4 regions of the Streptomyces sp. NPDC050388 genome follow, and region 1 is predicted to be linked to each of the others. Evidence: riboswitches for the same ligand, from Rfam matches in the RefSeq annotation. Region 1 holds a riboswitch; each other region holds the start of a gene.

Region 1 (5,140 bases):
GGAAGCGGCGCAGGGCCTCTTCGTAGGCGTCCTGGTCGGCGTTCCACATGGCGCCGTGCGGAGCGTCCTCGACCGTGAGCAGGGTGATCATGTTGGGCTGGGCGGCGGCCAGGCGGCGGGAGAGCCCCCAGGGGGCCACCACGTCGCCGGGGCCGTGGATGATCAGGGTGGGGACGTCGACGCGTTCCGCCCCCGCGGCGCCGGGGCGGCGGTCGCCGCGGCGGCCGGTGCGGCCCTGGGCGGCGCGGACCGCCAGCGGCAGCAGCGCGCCCGGGGTGTGGCGGGCGGCGGCGAGGGCGCGCAGGGTCGATTCCCAGCTGAGCACCGGGGAGTCGAGGACGAGCCCGGCGATGCGGTCGCGCAGGGTGGAACGGGCTGCGGCACGCAGCGCCATGGTCGCGCCGGTGGACCAGCCGAGCAGGACGACCTGCCGGGCACCGGCGTCCAGCGCGTAGCGGATCGCCGCGTCGAGGTCGCGCCACTCGGTCTCGCCGAAGTGGTTGAGACCGTCGAGCGAGCGCGGCGCGCCCGGATCGCCCCGGTATGAGGGGGCGAGTACCGGGAAGTAGCGGCGGTGCAGGAACTCCATGAGGTTCATGGGGTGTTCCCGGGTGGTGCCGAGGCCGTGCACCGCGAGCACCCAGGTGTCCCGGGCCCCCGGCAGGAACCAGGTGGGAAGGGGGCCGAGTTCGCCGGGGACGTCGACGTCGGTGTGGCCCAGGCCCAGTGCGGTGCCCGGGTCTCCCACGTACAGGTTCGGGGTGAGCCACGCCCGGTCGCCGGGCTTCAGGTTGCCCCGCACGACGCGTTCGAGACGGCGTACGACGGTGTCGGCGGAGTCCGACAGGCCTTCCAGCACGGGGCCGACGACCGCGTGGGAATCGTCACCGGTGAGGCCGTAGCGGCCGGGGCGCAGTGCGGCGAGGTCCCGGGTGAGGCTGACCTGCCCGGCGGCGGTGGCGTGCACGGTGAGCCGGGGCTCGGTGGGCAGCGGCCTGCCCGGCGGCGCCTTGAGGGCCGCGTCGCTGGCGAGCCGGCCGGCCGCCACCGCGGCGGCTCCGGCACCTATCACGGCGGTGACGGCAGCGGCCGTCGCTCTGACAGTGCGCACGGAACCCAGTGTCCCGGCGGAGCGGTCACCCGGCCAGTGGACGTCCCGCCCGAAGCGGGACTCAGTCGCGCTGCCCGTAGCCCCGCAGGCGGTCCGCGACCTCCGCCAGCTGGTCGGGCGACAGGAGGGCCGGGGAGCGGCCCGGGACGGACGAGGCGGTCAGCCAGAGCCTGCACATCCACTCCAGCTGGGCGGTGCGGTCGTAGGCCTGGTCGAGGGTGGTGCCGTGGGTGAGGGTGCCGTGGTTCCGAAGGAGGCAGCCGGTGCGGCCGTCGAGGGCGCGCAGCACGTGTTCGGCCAACTCCTCGGTGCCGTACGTCGCGTACGGGGCGACCCGGACGGGCCCGCCGAGCGCGGCGGCCATGTAGTGGACGAGCGGGAGTTCGTCGACGAGCGTGGAGACCGCCGTCGCGTGCACGGCGTGCGTGTGCACCACGGCGCGGGCGCCGGTCGTGCGGTACACCGCGAGGTGCATGGGCAGCTCGCTGGTCGGGACCAGGGTGCCGAGGACCTGCCGACCGGTGAGGTCGACACCGGTCACGTCGTGCGGGGTCAGCCGGTCGTAGGGCACTCCCGACGGCGTGACCAGCACGGTCGGACCGACCCGCACCGAGACGTTTCCGGAGGTGCCGACGACGAGCCCGTCGGAGACGGTCCGGCGGGCGGCCTCGACGAGGCCGGTCCAGGCGCGCGTCTCCTCGTCACTCACGTCCCGTTGCTGCTCGGCCATGCCGTGATCCTGCCGGGTGACGAAGGTCTCTTCAACGGCTCCGCGGTCGGCCGCGAACGCCCGTCGACGGAGCGCGGCCCTTCAGCCGCACCGCCACGGGCGGGCCGTGGTGGACGTACGGCCGTCCGACGGAGCAACCGCACCCATCACGGTCATCCCGACGCCCATCCCAGTTCATCTTCTGTTCACTCAGGTTACCTACGTTCAACGCGCCAATGACTTCGAACGATTGCCTGGGTAAATGGAAAGCTTCTCGCTGATCCTCGCGATTGTGGTGGTAACCGCACTCGCGTTCGATTTCACGAACGGTTTCCACGACACCGCGAACGCGATGGCGACAACCATTTCGACCGGTGCTCTCAAGCCCAAGGTCGCGGTGGCCATGTCCGCCGTGCTGAACCTGGTGGGCGCCTTCCTCTCCGTGGAGGTCGCCAACACGATCTCCAAAGGCCTCGTCGACGAGGCCGGCATCCGTCCCGAGGTCATCTTCGCCGCACTGGTCGGCGCGATCCTCTGGAACCTCCTGACCTGGCTGGTCGGTCTGCCGTCCAGCTCCTCGCACGCCCTGATGGGCGGTCTGATCGGCGCCACCGTCGCCTCGGCGGGCTTCGGCGCGGTGCACGGTGACGTCCTGGTCACCAAGGTGCTGATCCCCGCGATCGCCGCGCCGCTGGTCGCCGGCCTCGCCGCGATGTTCGCGACGCGGCTGACCTACCGCCTGGGCAAGAAGGCCGACGGCAAGGCGTCCGAGAAGGGCTACCGGGCGGGTCAGATCGCCTCCGCCGGCCTCGTCTCGCTGGCCCACGGCACCAACGACGCGCAGAAGACGATGGGCATCATCACCCTGGCCCTGGTCGCCGGCGGCACCCTCGCCCCGGACTCCGACCCGCCCCTGTGGGTCATCGTGTCCGCGGGCGTCGCCATCGCGCTCGGCACCTACCTCGGCGGCTGGCGCATCATCCGCACGATGGGCAAGGGCCTGACGGACCTCCAGCCGCAGCAGGGCTTCGCCGCCCAGACCAGCGCCGCGACGGTCATCCTGGCCTCCTCCCACCTCGGTTTCTCCCTCTCCACCACGCACTCGGTCTCCGGTGCCGTGATGGGCGCGGGCCTGGGCCGCAAGGGCGGTGTCGTCCGCTGGTCGACGGCCACCCGGATGTTCGTCGCCTGGGGCCTGACGCTGCCGGCGGCGGCCCTGGTCGGGGCCATCGCCGAGCTGGTCTGCCGGGCCGGCAGCTGGGGCACCGCCGTCGTCGCCGTCTTCCTGGTCTCCTCCAGCGCGGCGATCTGGAAGATCTCCCGGCGGGAGGTCGTCGACCACACCAACGTCAACGACCACGATGCCGCCGACGGTTCGGCCGCCACCGCCGAGGAGCCGGCCGGCGTGGTGACCGCCGCCATGGCCGCGGTGACCCCGCCCCCGGCGGGCAGCCCGGTCGAGGAGCTCTCGGCCACCATCCCGGCCCCGGCCGCCACCGACCCGGCCGCCAAGACCACCGTCTGACCGCGCCCCGGTACGAAGGAAGAAGAGCACCATGAAGATCGACTGGGCGGCCCTCGGTTCCGTCTTCGGCGTCAGCCTCGTGGTCACCGTGGCCCTGGTGGCCCTGTTCACCCTCGGCATCGTCGGCCTGTCCCGCCACGAGCGGGCCGCCGCCCAGGGCCGGTCCGCGGCCCTGGCGGTCACCGGCGCCTACGCCTGCTTCGCGGCCTGCACGGCGGCGGTGGCGTACGGGATCTATCTGATCATGGCCTGATCCTGACCTGATCTCGGCCTGATCGCGGTCTGATCAGAGTCGTCTCCGTCCGACGGGCGGTGCGGGGCTTCGCGCCCCGCTCCGCCCGTTCGCGTTCCCCCACCGGAACCCCTCTGTGGGCCTCAGCACACTTCAGCCTCGCAGGTCAAAGGCAGGTTGACGGTTCTTCCGGACCGTGGTGGACTGCCGGATGCCAATGCGGCGACAGGAGAGGAAGCCGGTGTAAGTCCGGCGCGGTCCCGCCACTGTCACCGGGGTGCACACCCCGGGAGCCAGGAACTCTCACCGCCGGTCTCGTCGAACCAGGGCGTGGACACCCTGAGTGAGGACATATCGCCATGCCCGGCTGCCCGTCGAGGTCGACCAGCGACACTCCACCCCGGATCGGGGCGGTCCCTTCCACCGGATCCCCCACCGGCTGAACCCGTGGGTGCCGATCGCGAGTTCGCGTACGGCGCCGCCGCCGGCCTCCTCGGCGACCTGCTCCTCGGCGATCCCCGCCGGGGACATCCGGTCGCTGCTTTCGGGCGGGCCGCGGCTGCCGTGGAACGGATGCTGTGGCGGGACGACCGCGGCCGGGGCGCGTTGCACACCGCCGTCTGCGTCGGCGGGGCCGTCGCCCTGGGGAGCCTTGCCGCCCGGTGCGTACGGTCCTCCTCCGCTGCCTCGATCGCCCTGACCGGCGCCGCCACCTGGGCCGTCGTCGGCGGGACGTCGCTGGCCCGGGAGGCCCGCGCCGTCGGGCGGTCCCTGGAGACCGGCACCGCCGAGGGCATCGAGGCCGCGCGGGCACGGCTGCCGCACCTGTGCGGGCGGGACCCGCAGGCGCTGGACGCCGACGGGATCGCCCGCGCGGTGGTGGAGTCCGTCGCCGAGAACACCTCCGACGCCGTGGTGGGCGCCCTGGTGTGGGGCGCCGTCGCCGGGGTGCCGGGACTGCTCGGGTTCCGGGCCGTCAACACCCTGGACGCCATGGTCGGCCACAAGTCCCCCCGGTACCGGCGCTACGGCTGGGCCTCCGCCCGCCTCGACGACGTCGCCGGGTGGCCCGGGGCGCGGCTGACCGCCGTACTCGCCGCGGTCGCCGGGCCGGACCCGCGGGGCGCCGTCCGGGCGTGGCGCGCGGATGCCGCGAAGCACCCCAGCCCCAACGCGGGCCCCGTGGAGGCGTCCTTCGCGGGCGCGCTCGGCGTGCGGCTCGGCGGAACGCTGTCCTATGCCGGGCGGGTCGAACACCGGCCCGTCCTCAACGGCACCGGCCGTCCCGTGGCCGTGGCGGACATCGACCGGGCGGTACGGCTCTCGCGGCGCGTCGGCTGGCTGACGCTCGGCGTCGGTGCCGCCGCGCGGATCGTCGCCGCACGGATCGTCGGGAAGGGGCACAGGTCATGAGCGGTGGGGGTCTGCTGGTCGCCGGTACCACCTCGGACGCCGGCAAGAGCGTCGTGACCGCCGGGATCTGCCGGTGGCTGGCACGGCAGGGCGTCAAGGTCGCGCCGTTCAAGGCGCAGAACATGTCGCTGAACTCGTTCGTGACGCGCG
Region 2 (5,140 bases), on a different contig from region 1:
TCAGGACGGCGGCGAGGCCGGCCTGGGGCAGTACGCCGGGCAGCAGGTGCCGTACCGCGACCCGCAGGCGGGAGGCGCCGCCGGAGACGGCCGCGTCGATGTAGGGGCGGGAGCGCAGGGAGAGGACCTCGGCGCGGACGATGCGGGCGGTGGACAGCCAGTGGGTGAGGGCGACGGAGATCACCACCGGCCAGACGCCGGGGCGGAACATGGCGACGATGAAGATGCCGAGCAGCAGGTGGGGGACGGAGGAGATGGTGTCGACCAAGCGCATGACGAGGCGGTCGACCCAGCCGCCGAGGGCTCCGGCGGTGGCTCCGACGGCGGTGCCGATGACGGTGGCGGTGAGCGCGGCCACGACGCCGACGAGCAGGGAGACCCGTAGTCCGTAGACGCAGCGGAGCAGGAGGTCGCGGCCCACGTCGTCGGTGCCGAAGGGGTGGGACCGGCTGGGTGGGAGGAGTTTGGAGGCGAGGTCGACGGCCTGCTGGTCGAGCTGGACCAGTGGGGGGACGAGCAGCACCGCGAGGGCGGTGAGGGCGACCAGGGTGGCGGAGACGCGCAGGCGCAGGGTGTGGGTGGAGCGGCGGGTGGTGCCGTGCGAGCGCCAGGCGGTCGCGGCCGTGGGGGCGGTCGCGTCGGCCTTCTCGACGGTGGTGTCAGCCATGGGGATCACATCTCATCCAGCTTGACCCTCGGGTCGATCAGTCCGTACAGGAGGTCGGCGAGGAGGTTTCCGGCGAGGACGGCGGCGGTGGCGAGGGTCGTCAGGGCGGCCAGGAGGGGGAAGTCGACGGCGGTGGCCGCCTCGACGGTGGCGGCGGCGATGCCGGGCCAGCTGAAGACGGTCTCCACGAGGAGGGCGCCGGTGATGAGTTCGGGGACGCGGGAGCCGATGAGGGTGAGGACGGGCAGCAGGCCGGAGCGCAGGGCGTGGCCGAGCAGGACGGTGCGTTCGGCGAGGCCGCGGGCGCGGGCGCCGCGCACGGGGTCCTCGGCGAGGGCGTCGCCGACGCCCTGGCGGACGTAGAGGGTGAACCAGGGCAGTTGGGAGACGGCGAGGACGCCGGCGGGCAGGATCAGGTGGCTTGTGACCTGTGCGGCGGTGACGTGTTCGCTGCCGGTGTCGGTGAGGCCGCCGGCCGGGAGGACGTCGAGGTGGAGGGCGAACAGCCAGACGGCGAGCAGGGCGATCCAGAAGACCGGCGCGGCTTCCAGGCAGTAGGCGAGGGAGGTGACCGTGCGGTCGAGGAGGGAGCCGGGGCGGCGGGCGGCGAGGACGCCGAGCAGGGTGCCGAGGAGGACGGCGACGGCGAACGCGACGGTGCACAGCAGGGTGGACCAGACCAGGCGTTCGCCGATCGCCTCGGCCACCGGCTGCCGCATCACGCTGGAGTGGCCGAGGTCGCCGGTGAGGGCGGAGGTCAGCCACTCCCACCAGCGGACGGTGAAGGGCTGGTCCACGCCGAGGTTGGCCCGGAGCCGGTCCAGGGTTTCCTGGTCGGCGCCGAGGGCGGCGGTGCCGGCGTAGGCCTTGACGGGGTCGAACGGGGAGGCGGCGGCGAGGGCGAACGCGCCGAAGGTCACGACGAGGAGGACGGGCACGGCGAGCAGGGCCCGCCGTGCCACGAGGTGTCCCATCGCCGTCCAGGGCAGGGTCTTCACTTCTCGGGCTGCCAGTCCTCGGCGTTCCACCAGGGGCCGCTGGCGAAGCCGTGCTCGTGCGGTTCGACCTGGGTGGTGAGGTCGCCCCAGCGGTCGGCGAGGACGTACAGGTGGTCGATGTGGGTGAGGAAGGTGTAGCCGGGGTCCTTCACGAGTTCGCGCTGGAGGTCGTCGTAGGCGGCCTTGCGGTCGTCGGGGTTCTGGGCGCGGCGGCCGGTCTCGAGGGCCTTGTCGACGGCGGGGTTGTCGTAGTGGGGCATGTTGTTGAAGCCGTCTCCGGCGAGGGAGGAGTGCAGCAGGGTGTAGAGGCCGAAGTCGGGGTCGCCGGTGCTGCCGAAGCCGGCGAGGACGGCGTCCTTGCCCATGCGGGGTTCGATGACCTCCCAGGTGGCGCCCTCGACCTTGACGTCGATGCCGGCCTTCTTGGCGTCGGAGGCGTAGGCGAGGGCGTGGTCCTGGCGGACCTTGTCGCCGGAGGGGTAGAAGAGGGTGAACGCGGCGCGGGCGCCGTCCTTGGCGCGGATGCCGTCCTGGCCGGCCTTCCAGCCGTCGCGGTCGAGGATCTTCTTGGCCTCGGCGAGGTCCTGGGGGCGTTCGATGTCCTTGGCGTACCAGGGGTCGTCGAGGGGCAACGGCCCGTAGGCGGGGCGGCCGGCGCCGTCGAGGATCTTGTCGACCATGGCCTGGCGGTCCACGGCGAGGTCGAGGGCGCGGCGGATCGTGGTGTCGCCGGTGATCTTGTTCCCGGTGGGGAGGGTGACGGCGCGGAAGTCGTAGGTGGTGGCCCGGTAGGTCTTGCGGGCGTCGTCGTTCTTGAAGGTGGCGGCAAGGTTGGGCGGGAGGGTCGCGCCGTCGAGGTCGCCGGAGCGCAGCCGGGTGGCGCGGACGTCGTCGTCGGCGATGATCGCCATGGTGAGCTTCTTCACCTTCGGTGCGCCGCCCCAGTAGTCCGGGTTCGCCTTGAAGGTGAGCTTTTCGCCCTTGCTCCAGCCGGTGAGGACGTACGGTCCGGTGCCGATCGGCTCGGTGTTGAAGGCGCCGGTGTTGGGGTCCTGCTCGCCGGCGACGTGCTCGGGGACGATGGGCAGGACGGTGCGGGCCGGGAAGGCCGCGTAGGGGTACTTGAGGGTGAAGACGACCTTGTCGTCGCCGTCCGCCCGGACCTCCTTGACGGCGTCGAGTTCGCTCTTGGCGGTGTTGTTGGTCTTGTCGTCGAGCACCGTTTCGTACGTGTAGACGACGTCCTCGGCGGTGAGGGGTTCGCCGTCGCTGAACTTCACGCCCGGGCGCAGGGTGTAGGTGTAGGTGCGGCCGTCGTCGGTGATCTCGGGGAGCGCCTTCGCGAGGGCGGGCTCGAGTTCCAGGTCGGAGTCCCGGGCGAGCAGCCCGTCGAAGATCTTGGAGTTGCCGTCCTTGCCGTAGCCGAGCAGGGGGCTCAGGGTGTCCGGTTCGGAGGCGACCCCGATCACCACGGAGTCGGCGGACCCGCCGCCCGCGGCGCCGTCCGTGCCGCCGCCGGGCGCCGAGCACGCGGCGACCGCGGCGGCCATGGTCGCCGCGACGGCGGCACCCTTTATTCGTCGGGTCGTCATCTGATCTCACACCTTTGCTGCCCGGATCTCGTTGTTGCATATTAGTTGCAGCAGGGTTCTGCCCAGGACCCCCTCCCCTCATTCCCGCACTTCGGCGTGGTGGGCCCGTGGGGTGCGAGCTGCGGGGCGCCGTCCGTGCGCCCCCCGGGAGTGCTTGTCAGCGGCCCGGGACGGGGTCTAGTGTCGCCTCGCCTTGGTGAACGGGAAATCCGGTGTGATGCCGGTGCGGCCCTCGCCACTGTGATCGGGAAGTCCGGCTCCGGCCCCAGGCCCTGTCCCCCGACAGGACCGAACGGCAGCCACTGGGTCCCCCTCGGACCCGGGAAGGCGGAGCACGGGCGGTGGTACCCGTCAGCCAGGAGACCGGCCAGGGCGCGTCAACCATCCACGAGGTGCTGGAGAGGGTCTGCTGAGCCATGCACATAGCCGAGGGTTTTCTACCACCGGCGCACGCGGTCGCCTGGGGCGTCGCGTCGGCGCCGTTCGTCGTCCACGGAGCCCGGTCGCTCATCCGTGAGGTCAGGGAACACCCCGAGAGCACGCTGCTGCTGGGCGCGTCGGGAGCGTTCACCTTCGTTCTGTCCGCGCTGAAACTTCCCTCGGTGACCGGGAGTTGCTCCCATCCCACCGGCACCGGGCTGGGCGCCGTCCTGTTCCGGCCGCCGGTCATGGCGGTGCTGGGCACCATCACCCTGCTGTTCCAGGCCCTGTTGCTCGCCCACGGCGGGCTGACCACGCTCGGCGCCAACGTCTTCTCGATGGCGGTCGTCGGGCCGTGGGCGGGGTACGGGGTCTACCGGCTGGCGCGGCGGTACGGGGCGCCGCTGATGGCCGCGGTGTTCTGCGGCGCGTTCGTCGCCGACCTGTCGACGTACTGCGTGACGAGTGTGCAGCTGGCGCTCGCCTTCCCCGACCCGGGCAGCGGGTTCCTGGGCGCGCTCGGCAAGTTCGGTTCCATCTTCGCCGTCACGCAGATCCCGCTCGCGGTGAGCGAGGGGCTGCTGACGGTGCTGGTGATGCGCATGCTGGTGCAATCCAGCAAGGGCGAGCTGACCCGGCTCGGGGTGTTGGTGACCGGGCTCGGGAAGAAGACGGCGGGCGCGGGCGCGAGCGAGGCGGTGGCCCGATGAGCCGTGACGCGAAGATCAACTCCCTGTTGCTGCTTCTGGTCGCCGTGCTCGCCGTGGTGCCGCTGGTCCTCGGGCTCGGCGACCACAAGGAGGAGCCGTTCGCGGGCGCCGACGCGGAGGCGGAGACCGCGATCACCGAGATCGACCCGGACTACGAGCCGTGGTTCTCGCCGCTGTACGAACCGCCGTCCGGGGAGATCGAGTCGGCGCTGTTCGCCCTCCAGGCGGCGATCGGCGCGGGCGTGCTCGCGTACTACTTCGGGCTGCGGAGGGGACGCCGGCAGGGGGCGGAACGAACGCGGGCGGAGCAGGAGCGGGGGGCCGGCACCGAGGCGGACGTCGACGAAGCGGCCCCCGCGGGACCCGGGACCTGATCCCCCGTGCTGCCGATCGACGCGGCGGCGCACAGCAGTCGCTGGCGCCGCCGTCATCCCGTGGACAAGGCCGTGCTCGGGCTGGGGCTCACCGTGCTGGCGGTCTCGCTGCCGCCCTGGCCGGGCTCGGTCCTGGTGCTGCTGACCGCGCTCGCGGTGCTGCTGGGTCCGGCGGGGGTGCCGGGGCGACGGTTGTGGCGTGCCTACCGGGTCCCGCTGGGCTTCTGCGTGACCGGGGCGCTGACGCTGCTGGTGCGGGTGGGCGGGCCGGGCGGGTTCGTGGCCTGGGCCGATGACGGGCCTTTGCGGGCCGGGGAGTTGCTGCTGCGCACCTCGGCGGCCTCCCTCGGGGTGCTGCTGTTCGCCTTCACCACGCCGA
Region 3 (5,140 bases), on a different contig from region 1:
GGGAAGGCAGAGCATGAGCACCGACGTCAACAGTACGGAGAGCGAGGGCGGGGCCACGGTCCGTACGGCTCGCGTGCCCAAGTACTACCGGTTGAAGAAGCACCTGCTGGACATGACCGAGACGGCTCCGCCCGGCACGCCGGTCCCGCCCGAGCGCACCCTGGCGGCGGAGTTCGACACCTCGCGCACCACCGTGCGCCAGGCGCTCCAGGAGCTGGTGGTCGAGGGCCGCCTGGAGCGCATCCAGGGCAAGGGCACCTTCGTAGCCAAGCCCAAGGTCTCGCAGGCGCTGCAGCTCACCTCGTACACCGAGGACATGCGCGCCCAGGGCCTGGAGCCCACCTCCCAGCTGCTGGACGTCGGCTACATCACCGCCGACGACGGGCTCGCCGAACTGCTCGACATCACCCCCGGCGGACGGGTGCTGCGCATCGAGCGGCTGCGCATGGCCAACGGGGAGCCGATGGCCATCGAGACCACCCACCTGAGCGCGAAGCGCTTCCCGGCGCTGCGCCGCAGCCTCGTCAAGTACACCTCCCTCTACACCGCCCTCGCCGAGGTGTACGACGTCCACCTGGCGGAGGCCGAGGAGACCATCGAGACCTCGCTGGCCACCCCGCGCGAGGCCGGCCTGCTCGGCACCGATGTGGGACTGCCGATGCTGATGCTCTCCCGGCACTCCCGGGACCGGGACGGGCAGCCGGTGGAGTGGGTGCGGTCGGTGTACCGGGGCGACCGGTACAAGTTCGTCGCCCGCCTGAAGCGCCCCCAGGACTGAGCCCCGGAGGGATCGGCGGGGGTTTCACCGGAGATTCCGCCGCTGTCCGGGCGAGGTTCCGTGGAGTTTAAGTACGCAATCCCCGCGAGGGGTTCCGTCCCGGTCCGCCGCGACCTAGATTTCCTGCGCGTCAAACAGGCGATCAGCGAGGGGACGGAACCGTTCTATGTCGCAAGCCCCGGAAACCGGCAGACGGCCGGTGGTGACGCCGATGCGCGTCGTCATCGCCGTCTGCCTCCTGGCACCGTTCGTGGCCCTGATGTGGGTCGGCTCGTACGCGAAGACCGACCCCGCCCTCATGGGCATCCCGTTCTTCTACTGGTACCAGATGCTGTGGGTGCCGGTCTCCGCCTCACTGACGATGACCGCGTACAAGCTGTGGCAGCGTGACCAGCGCGCCCACGCGGCCGCGAAGGGCGGTGCTCAGCGGTGAACGACGGCGTGAACGGCGTGGCACTCGCCGTCTTCATCTTCTTCTTCGTCCTCGTCACGGTGATGGGCTTTCTGGCCGCCCGCTGGCGCAAGGCCGCGAACGAGCACAGCCTCGACGAATGGGGCCTGGGCGGGCGGTCGTTCGGCACCTGGGTCACCTGGTTCCTGCTCGGCGGCGACCTGTACACGGCGTACACCTTCGTGGCCGTACCGGCGGCGATCTACGCGGCCGGCGCGGCGGGCTTCTTCGCGGTGCCGTACACGGTCCTCGTGTACCCGCTGATCTTCACCTTCCTGCCCCGGCTGTGGTCGGTTTCGCACAAGCACGGCTATGTGACGACGTCCGACTTCGTGCGCGGGCGGTTCGGCTCCAAGGGGCTGTCGCTGGCGGTGGCGCTCACCGGCATCCTGGCGACGATGCCGTACATCGCGCTCCAACTGGTCGGCATCCAGGCGGTGCTGGACGTGATGGGCGTCGGCGGCGGGGAGAGCACCCACTGGTTCGTCAAGGACCTGCCGCTGCTGATCGCCTTCGGTGTGCTGGCGGCGTACACGTATTCGTCGGGTCTGCGGGCCCCCGCACTGATCGCGTTCGTGAAGGACACGCTGATCTATCTCGTGATCGCGGTGGCGATCATCTACATCCCGATCAAGCTGGGCGGCTTCGACGCCGTCTTCGCCAAGGCGAGCGAGGCGTACGGCGAGACCAACCCGGCCACGGGCGCGCCGCGCGGTTCGCTGGTGCCGGGCGAGGCGGGGCAGTGGACGTACGCCACGCTGGCGTTGGGCTCGGCGCTCGCGCTGTTCATGTACCCGCACTCGATCACCGCGACGCTGTCCTCGCGCAGCCGTGAGGTGATCCGCCGCAACACCACGATCCTGCCGCTGTACTCACTGATGCTGGGCCTGCTGGCGCTGCTCGGTTTCATGGCGATCGCGGCCGGGGTCGATGTCAGCAACGGGCAGCTGGCGATCCCGCAGTTGTTCGAGAACATGTTCCCGGACTGGTTCGCCGGTGTGGCCTTCGCGGCGATCGGCATCGGTGCGCTGGTGCCGGCGGCGATCATGTCGATCGCGGCCGCGAACCTGTTCACCCGCAACATCTACAAGGACTTCCTCAAGCCCGACGCGACACCGGCGCAGGAGACCAAGGTCTCCAAGGTGGTCTCGCTGCTGGTGAAGGTGGGTGCGCTGGTCTTCGTCCTCACCATGGACAAGACGGTCGCCATCAACTTCCAGCTGCTCGGCGGCATCTGGATCCTGCAGACCTTCCCCGCCCTGGTGGGCGGCCTGTTCACCCGCTGGTTCCACCGCTGGGCGCTGCTCGGCGGCTGGGCGGTCGGCATGATCTACGGCACGGTCGCGGCGTACGGGGTGGCCTCGCCGACGCAGAAGCACTTCGGCGGTTCGTCGGACGAGATCCCGGGCATCGGTGAGATCGGCTACATCGGTCTCACCGCCTTCGTGCTCAACGCCCTGGTGACGATCGCCCTGACGTTCGCCCTGAGGGCGGCCAAGGCCCCCGAGGGCATCGACGAGACCCGGCCGCAGGACTACACGGCGGACGCGGGCGACCCGGGTGTCAGCGCGGAGCTGCCCCTGGACACGGCGGAGAGCAAGCACTGACGCACCCGGCGTCCGGCTCCAGCCCCCTCGCGGGGCTCACGGGCCGTCGGAGAAATCCGGCGGCCCGTCGCCGTCCCGTCGGGCACACTCACCTCATGGACATCGTCACCCGGCCGGTGGAGCCGTACGAGTACGAGGAACTCGGCGAGCTCACCGCGCAGGCCTATCTCCTTGACGGGCTGCTCGACTTCGGGGAGAGCGACGCGTACCTCGGCCGGCTCCGGGACGTGGCGGGGCGGGCAGCGGCCGCCGAGGTGCTGGTCGCCGTGGAGCGGGGAACGGTGCTGGGCGGGGTGACCTTCGTGCCGGGCCCCGGTCCGATGGCCGACATAGCGGGGCCGGACGAGGCGGAGATCCGGATGCTGGCGGTCGCCCGCGCGGGCCGGGGCCGTGGCGCCGGGGAGGCCCTGGTGCGCGCCTGCGTCGACCGGGCACGGGCGATCGAGGGGTGCCGTCGGATCGTGCTGTCGACCCAGCGCACCATGCGCTCCGCCCACCGCGTCTACGAACGGCTGGGTTTCACCCGCACCCCCGAACGCGACTGGAACCCGCTGCCGGACCTGGACGACATCATGCTGCTCACCTACGAGCTGACGCTCTGACATTACCGCGCTCCAGCACCATCCCGACACAAGATATGGGTCCGCCGGCGACACACGGCACAAGATGTATGCTCATGCCTGCTGTCGCCGCAGGGGAATCCGGTGTGAATCCGGAACTGTCCCGCAACGGTGTACTTGTGCGTGTCCGCGTTTTCTGCGTTCCCGCACGGCTTCAGTCCGAGGACCTGCCGACAGTGCGCCCGGCCGTCCGGTCCGGGTGCCTGACGTCCGGGCCTCGTGGAATGGGCCGGTGGACGCGAGGTGCGTGCGCGCGCCCGTGTGCTGCCCCCCGCCCTCGACCAGGCCCCGTGCCGAGCGAGGGAGAGCCCCACGTGACCATCGCGCCAGCCGATCCGGCTTCAGCGGTCGACGTGACCGACATGAGCGGCGTGAGCGACGGCCCCGGTGCCGCGCTGCTGCGGACCCTGACCGAGCTGACCGTCGACCTCCAGGGCGCCGACCCCGGCCGGGTCGCCGCCGCCGCGCTGCGCGGCCGGTCCGCCCATGCGGACGAGACCGAGCTGCGGGAGCTGGCCACCGAGGCGGCGGCCGGGCTCATCTCCGAGGACCCCGCCTACTCCCGGCTCGCCGCACGACTGCTGACGCTCGGCATCCGTGCCGAGGCCGCCTCGCAGGGTGTCACGTCGTTCGCCTCCTCGATCTCGACGGGACACCGCGAGGGCCTCGTCGCTGACCGGACCGCCGAGTTCGTCGCGCTGCACGCGGCCCGTCTCGACGCGCTGATCGACCTCGGCGCGGACGACCGTTTCGGCTACTTCGGCCTGCGTACCCTGCACAGCCGCTATCTGCTGCGGCACCCGGTCACCCGCAAGGTCGTCGAGACACCGCAGCACTTCCTGCTGCGGGTCGCCGCCGGTCTCGCCGAGAGCGACACCTCCCGCTCGGTGGACGAAGTCGCCGCGCTGTACGGCCTGATGAGCCGCCTGGAATACCTTCCCTCCTCCCCCACCCTGTTCAACTCCGGTACCCGGCACCCCCAGATGTCGTCCTGCTACCTCCTCGACTCCCCCAAGGACGAACTGGACTCCCTCTACGACCGCTACCACCAGGTGGCCCGCCTCTCCCAGCACGCCGGCGGCATCGGCCTGTCCTACTCCCGCGTCCGCTCCCGCGGTTCGCTGATCCGCGGCACCAACGGGCACTCAGGCGGCATCGTCCCGTTCCTGAAGACCCTGGACTCCTCGGTCGCCGCCGTGAACCAGGGCGGCCGGCGCAAGGGCGCGGCGGCGGTCTACCTGGAGACCTGGCACTCGGACGTCGAGGAGTTCCTGGAGCTGCGCGACAACACCGGTGAGGACGCCCGCCGCACGCACAACCTGAACCTCGCGCACTGGGTGCCGGACGAGTTCATGCGCCGGGTCAGCGCCGACGCGCCGTGGTCGCTGTTCTCCCCGTCCGACGTCCCGGACCTGGTCGACCTGTGGGGCGAGGAGTTCGACGCGGCCTACCGGGCCGCCGAGGCGGCGGGTCTGGCGACGAGGACGCTCCCCGCGCGGGAGCTGTACGGGCGCATGATGCGCACCCTCGCCCAGACCGGCAACGGCTGGATGACCTTCAAGGACGCCGCCAACCGCACCGCCAACCAGACCGCCGAGCCGGGCCACGTCGTCCACTCGTCCAACCTGTGCACGGAGATCCTCGAGGTCACCAGTGACGGGGAGACGGCGGTCTGCAACCTCGG
Region 4 (5,140 bases), on a different contig from region 1:
GGTAGCCTCCACCCATGCCGAGCTTCGAGATCACACCGATAGGTACGGTCCGAAACAACCGGACGGACGTCCAGCACACGGACAACTGGGGTGCCGTCCGCAGCACGATCACCATCGACGAGCGCTTCGGCGAGGCCTGCCTCCAGGGTCTGGAGGGCTTCTCCCACGTGGAAGTCCTCTTCGTCTTCGACCGGTTCCCGGAACTCGACGACCACCGCGAACCCCGCCCCTACCGCGGCCGCTCCGACCTCCCGCCCGTCGGCGTCTTCGCCGGCCGCGGCCCCCGCAGACCGAACCGCATCGGGTCGACGTGCTGCGCCGTCGAATCCGTCCGCGGCCGCGAACTGACGGTGGTGGGCCTCGACGCGGTCTCGGGCACCCCGGTCATCGACCTGAAGCCGGCCATGGCGGAGTTCCGCCCGGTGGACATCGAGCAGCCGGAATGGGTCAGCCGCCTGATGTCGGAGTACTTCCAGCCGTAAGCGGAGTCTGGGGGTGAAACCCCTGGAATCCCCGGTGAGGAGACTGCCGCGGCAGCCGGTCTCCAGCTGCTTTCCGGCCCCGCGTTCTCCGTTCGTCCGCCGTCCGCCGGGCGCGCGGCTCCCAGGCGCATGCGGATCACCGTGTACGTCTCGCCGTCCCCCGGCGGCCGTGTCCAGGAGCGGGTGGTGAACGTGTGCAGCCGCCCGCTCACGATGGCGCGACGCAGCAGATGGGCGCCGAACTCCTCGGCCTCGTCCAGCGTCTCTGGCCGGATGTCGTCTCGGTGAATCTCCTTCACACCGGCCACACTTGTTCCTCCACGACACCTGCACACCGTTCAACGGTGGCCCGCGCCGGGGAGCCCGAGGATGCTGCCAGAGACGACGCCCGAGGACGACGGGACGACCGCGCCGCCCACCCCTGACCGGCCCCCCGCGGCCCGCGTCACCCTGCGGGCCGATCTGCGGGCCGCACTGGTCGACGCGAGTGCGGCGGTCGTCCTCACGGCGGCTGTGTTCGTGTTCTTCTGGGCGCGCATGGAGTCGGGCGAGTCGGCGACGGTCGCGGTCATGCCGTTCATGGACGACCCGCGTACGTACTGGATGTACCTGCTCAGCCAGGCGTTCGGCTGGTCGGGGCTGCTGTGGGCGTGGGGCACGGTCATGCTCGGGCTGCTGTTGTCGGGGCCGCGCCCGGCCCGGCTGCCCGTCTCCCGGCAGGTCCTGGAACGCTGGCACCGCACCACCAGTCTGACCACGATGGCGCTGATGTTCGCGCACGCGCTGATGTTCTCGGCCGAACTCGTGCGCTACGAAGATCAGGTGGGGTGGGCCGAGCGGTTGTGGGTCGGCTTCGCGGACGCCTTCGTGCCCGGCTGGTACGACTCCGGGACCGGCCGCATCGCCATCCCCCTCGGGCAGGGCGCCCTGTACCTGGCGATCCCCCTGGGGCTGCTGTTCTACGTCCGGCACCGCATCGGTGCGAACGCCTGGCGCCGACTGCACCGCTTCGTGATCGTCGTGTACGTGCTGAGCGTGTGGCACACCCTGCTGTACGGCACCAACGTCTGGTACGGCGAGTGGCCGCGCACCGTGTTGTGGCTGCTGCAACTGCCGGTCGCCGTCATGCTGTTGCTCCGGTTGCTGCGGCCGGCCCGGCGGGCGGAGCGGCTGGGTGCGCCGGGCCGGTGCCAGGGAGGGTCCCTGCCGGGCTGGGGCCTGCGGGCCGCGGGTCGGGTCGCCGCCGCGGCCGTCGTGATCGGTCTCCTCGCGGTGGTGGCGTCCGGCCACGACGGCGGCCGGGACCGCCTGACCGAGCCGCCCGTGAGCAGCCCGCACGCCCCCGAAACGGAATGACCGCTCGGCCCGAGCCGGTGGGCGAGGTGCCCGGCCCTTCGGCCGGGCCGTACCCCGGGGCGGGCAGAGGCCATCGTGGTGCGGGCGCCACCCGAGTGGAGGGCTGGCCGGCGACAGGGCGACGGCGGAGCGAGGAAGCCGGTGTGAATCCGGCGCGGTCCCGCCACTGGGACCGGTGAGCGGATCCCGACAGGCCACTGCCCGGGGCGGGTGGGAAGGCCGGGGCGAGCCTCGACCCGAGAGCCAGGGAACTCACGCGGTCGCCCCTCGACGAACCACCGGGGCGGATCTCACCGGAGACACGAAGGGCGTGGCGTGCCCGCAGCGCCGACCGGGGCGACGACCGAGGAGCCGGCGGGCGCAACCGCGGCCGGACCGGTTCCGTGCCGCATCGTCGTGCCGGGACTGCTGTTGCGGCAGACCCGAGGCGACCGGTGTCGATCACACGGCCCGGACCCGACGCCTGCGCACGGTGGCGCCGGTACGTGTCTCCACATGCTCGACGTCTGCGACCGGGCCGACGTCATTGTCGTCCAGCCCCCCCCGCCGAGGGCCGTGCCGTCGGTGCCCGGCCGGTCTGACCGGGGTCGGCCGACCTGTCCGACGGTGAGGGCGAACACGGGGGCCGGCAACGGGCATCGGCCGCCAGGTGGATCTTGGTGGTTGCCTCCCGTGGGTCGACCGATCTCTGCCGCCCCCGGCACCGGGCACCTGGCGGTCGCGCCCCGCGAGGTGCCCCTCGACGGTCGGCGCGCGGGCACCGTACGGTCGGCGATGGTCACACCGGGCCTGCCGGGCGGGCGACTCCGGCCGCAGGGAAGAGAAGAAGGGCGGGAAGCTCCGATGGAGGGCAAGGACCCCTGGATCAGACCACTGCGCGGTGCCGTGCCACCTCACGCGCGCGTGCTCTTCTTTCCGCACGCCGGTGGCGCCGCCTCGTTCTACGCGCCGTTCGCACGGCGGTTCCCCGAGGGGTACGATGTCGCGGCCGTTCAGTACCCGGGGCGGCAGGAGCGCTTCGACGAGCCGTTCGTGGCGACCGTCGAAGGACTCGCCGACCGGCTGCTGCCGTCCCTGCGGCGATGGGCGGCGGAGCCCGTGCCGCTCGTGCTCGTCGGCCACAGCATGGGGGCGTCCGTTGCCTTCGAGTCGGTACTCCGGCTCGGGCGCGACCGGTTGACGGCACACTGCCGTCTCGTCGTTTCCGGCCGGACCGCCCCGTCGGCACCGCGCGAGATCCCGGCTTTCGACTCCGACCAGGAGATCCTCGACCACCTTGCCGGTCTCGGCGGCACCGACCCGGAGATCGTCCGCAGCCCGGATCTCATGGACCTGTTCCTGCCCGTCATACGCAATGACTACCGGGCGGTGACCCGGTACCGGCCGGTCCCCGACGCCGTGGTGGACACGCCCGTCCTCTGCCTGACCGGGGACCGGGACCCGCAGGTCGCGCCGGAGGAGGCCGCGGCCTGGAAGAGTCACACCACGGCCGGTTTCCGGCTGAAAACGCTCCCCGGGGAGCACTTCTTCCTGGCGGACCATCCGGACACCGTCGTGCGGCTCGTCGCCGAGTGCGCCGACGCCGACGGGCGATGACGGACGGCATGTTCGCGGCTCGCGGGGGCTTGCGGTACTGCAGCGAGCGGGTTGGTGTACGCCCGCGCACGCACGGGGTCGTGAGCGCCGGTGGCTTCCTTCACGCGCCGGGTCGTTCGCCCGTGTGCCGGGTGTCCGTCAAGGGGTTCGGCACGGGCGGCGTTCAGACATGCCGCTGCCGAATCTGGCCGAAACCCACGGGGTGGGTGACCATGCCTCAGTGGCGGATGGTGCAGGTGGCGGCGGTCATGGCCCGGTTGTCACGAGAGAAGTGAATTCCCCGTTGGTGCAAGGGGTTTGAGTGCGAGTCGACGGGTACACGCCCCTCGCGGCGGGCCGCTGACTGGGCATCTCCCCTCCGGTTTCGGGGGGTTGCCATTGTGTGACCCAACGTGAAAACTGTGAGCGCATTCGGCCCGGAGGTATCGGGTCGAAGCGTGTTCTGGCACGAAAAAAAGCACTGAATCGTGGAACAGGAGAGTTCTGCGCGGGGCCGCTGCGCAGGAAAGTCGGGGGGATGCGGTGATGTCTGTTGGGTGCCTGGCGCACGTGTCACCAGGCTGCGGGCGTGCGGACCTGTCGGCCGCACGGCGGACGTCCAGACCGCTCGGAGCCGCCCCGTCGTACGGAACCTGTCCCGAGGTCTGCTGACGCCCCGGGAAGCCACCCGCATTCCGTGCGGGGCGGACGGGCGGGCGGCCCCGAGCGGCGGCCGGCCCAGCCTGACCACGAGTCGGCCGCCTGGCGCGGAGCGAGGACCGCCGACCGGTGCCATACCCGTTGACCACGCCCATGACGGCCACGGCTTCCCGCCCTGCCCGGCGGCCCCACAGTGCCGTCGGTGACCCACCGCCGGGCCCGCACGCCCTCACCCAAGGAGGAACGGTGACCAGCACACAACTGTCCGGGACCGAATCGCCCCTGGACGCGTTGGCCGACCGGTGGCGGTCCTTGCGCGAGGCGGGCCCCGTGACCTACGACGAAGGGCAGAAGCAGTGGCGCGTCGTGGACCACCAGGGGGTCTCCGCCGTCCTCGCCGACCCGGCGACGTACTCGTCCGACCTCACACCGATCACCCCCACCCAGCAGGACTTCGAGACCTTCCGGCAGGGCAACTTCGTCGGCATGGACCCGCCGGAACACCGCAAACTCCGCACCTTGGTGAGCCAGGCCTTCACCCCCAGAGTGGTCCACGGGCTCGAACCGCGCATCGAGGCCGTGTGCGCGAGCCTGCTCGACGGTGTCGCGGACCGGGACCGGTTCGACCTGGTCGACACCCTCGCCCACCCCCTGCCGATCGTCGTGATCGCCGAACTCCTCGGCATCCCCGCCGGCGACCACGGACTGTTCCAGGAGTGGGCCGGCACCCTCTTCGGCGGCGACCAGCTCGGCGACAGTCTCGACATGGCCGACCTGGAACGGGCGTTGGAGGCCATCGCCCCGACCGTGCGCGAGATGAACGGCTACGTGCTGGACCACATCCGGCGCCGCCGCGCCCACCCCGGGGACGACCTCACCAGCAGACTCCTCACCGCCGAGGTGGACGGAGTGCGCCTGGCGGACGAGGAGATCGTCGGATTCGTCGCCCTGCTGCTGGTCGCCGGGCACGTCACCACCACCGCGTTGCTCGGCAACGCCGTGGTCACCTTCGACCGGCATCCCGGAACCCTTGCCGCGCTGCGCGAGGACCCCGGTCGGCTGCCGGA

What was found. A riboswitch is a leader RNA that binds a small molecule or an ion and turns the genes downstream of it on or off. The one in region 1 is predicted to bind cobalamin.
Region 2: linked by a shared signal. The riboswitch ahead of AB0I73_RS02640 (energy-coupling factor ABC transporter permease) and the one ahead of AB0I73_RS08655 (cobalamin biosynthesis protein) in region 1 are both predicted to bind cobalamin.
Region 3: linked by a shared signal. The riboswitch ahead of AB0I73_RS22715 (ribonucleoside-diphosphate reductase subunit alpha) and the one ahead of AB0I73_RS08655 (cobalamin biosynthesis protein) in region 1 are both predicted to bind cobalamin.
Region 4: linked by a shared signal. The riboswitch ahead of AB0I73_RS16675 ((2Fe-2S) ferredoxin domain-containing protein) and the one ahead of AB0I73_RS08655 (cobalamin biosynthesis protein) in region 1 are both predicted to bind cobalamin.

The regions. Positions count from the first base shown of each region.
Region 1 covers NZ_JBFAKH010000011.1:46,467-51,606, forward strand. The annotation lists gene AB0I73_RS08635 (alpha/beta fold hydrolase) at 1-1,111, opposite strand, end outside; gene AB0I73_RS08640 (class II aldolase/adducin family protein) at 1,173-1,841, opposite strand; gene AB0I73_RS08645 (inorganic phosphate transporter) at 2,083-3,345, shown strand; gene AB0I73_RS08650 (hypothetical protein) at 3,377-3,598, shown strand; cobalamin riboswitch at 3,742-3,903, shown strand; gene AB0I73_RS08655 (cobalamin biosynthesis protein) at 4,025-4,990, shown strand; gene AB0I73_RS08660 (cobyric acid synthase) at 4,987-5,140, shown strand, end outside.
Region 2 covers NZ_JBFAKH010000003.1:40,401-45,540, reverse strand. The annotation lists gene AB0I73_RS02655 (ABC transporter permease) at 1-667, opposite strand, end outside; gene AB0I73_RS02650 (ABC transporter permease) at 673-1,641, opposite strand; gene AB0I73_RS02645 (ABC transporter substrate-binding protein) at 1,662-3,257, opposite strand; cobalamin riboswitch at 3,435-3,644, shown strand; gene AB0I73_RS02640 (energy-coupling factor ABC transporter permease) at 3,674-4,387, shown strand; gene AB0I73_RS02635 (energy-coupling factor ABC transporter substrate-binding protein) at 4,384-4,761, shown strand; gene cbiQ (cobalt ECF transporter T component CbiQ) at 4,768-5,140, shown strand, end outside.
Region 3 covers NZ_JBFAKH010000039.1:55,761-60,900, reverse strand. The annotation lists gene AB0I73_RS22735 (GntR family transcriptional regulator) at 14-778, shown strand; gene AB0I73_RS22730 (DUF3311 domain-containing protein) at 945-1,211, shown strand; gene mctP (monocarboxylate uptake permease MctP) at 1,208-2,836, shown strand; gene AB0I73_RS22720 (GNAT family N-acetyltransferase) at 2,932-3,438, shown strand; cobalamin riboswitch at 3,500-3,646, shown strand; gene AB0I73_RS22715 (ribonucleoside-diphosphate reductase subunit alpha) at 3,771-5,140, shown strand, end outside.
Region 4 covers NZ_JBFAKH010000025.1:65,608-70,747, reverse strand. The annotation lists gene AB0I73_RS16685 (SAM-dependent methyltransferase) at 15-482, shown strand; gene AB0I73_RS16680 (ferric reductase-like transmembrane domain-containing protein) at 852-1,838, shown strand; cobalamin riboswitch at 1,970-2,092, shown strand; partial or broken gene AB0I73_RS16675 ((2Fe-2S) ferredoxin domain-containing protein) at 2,229-2,416, shown strand; gene AB0I73_RS16670 (alpha/beta fold hydrolase) at 2,682-3,434, shown strand; gene AB0I73_RS16665 (cytochrome P450) at 4,320-5,140, shown strand, end outside.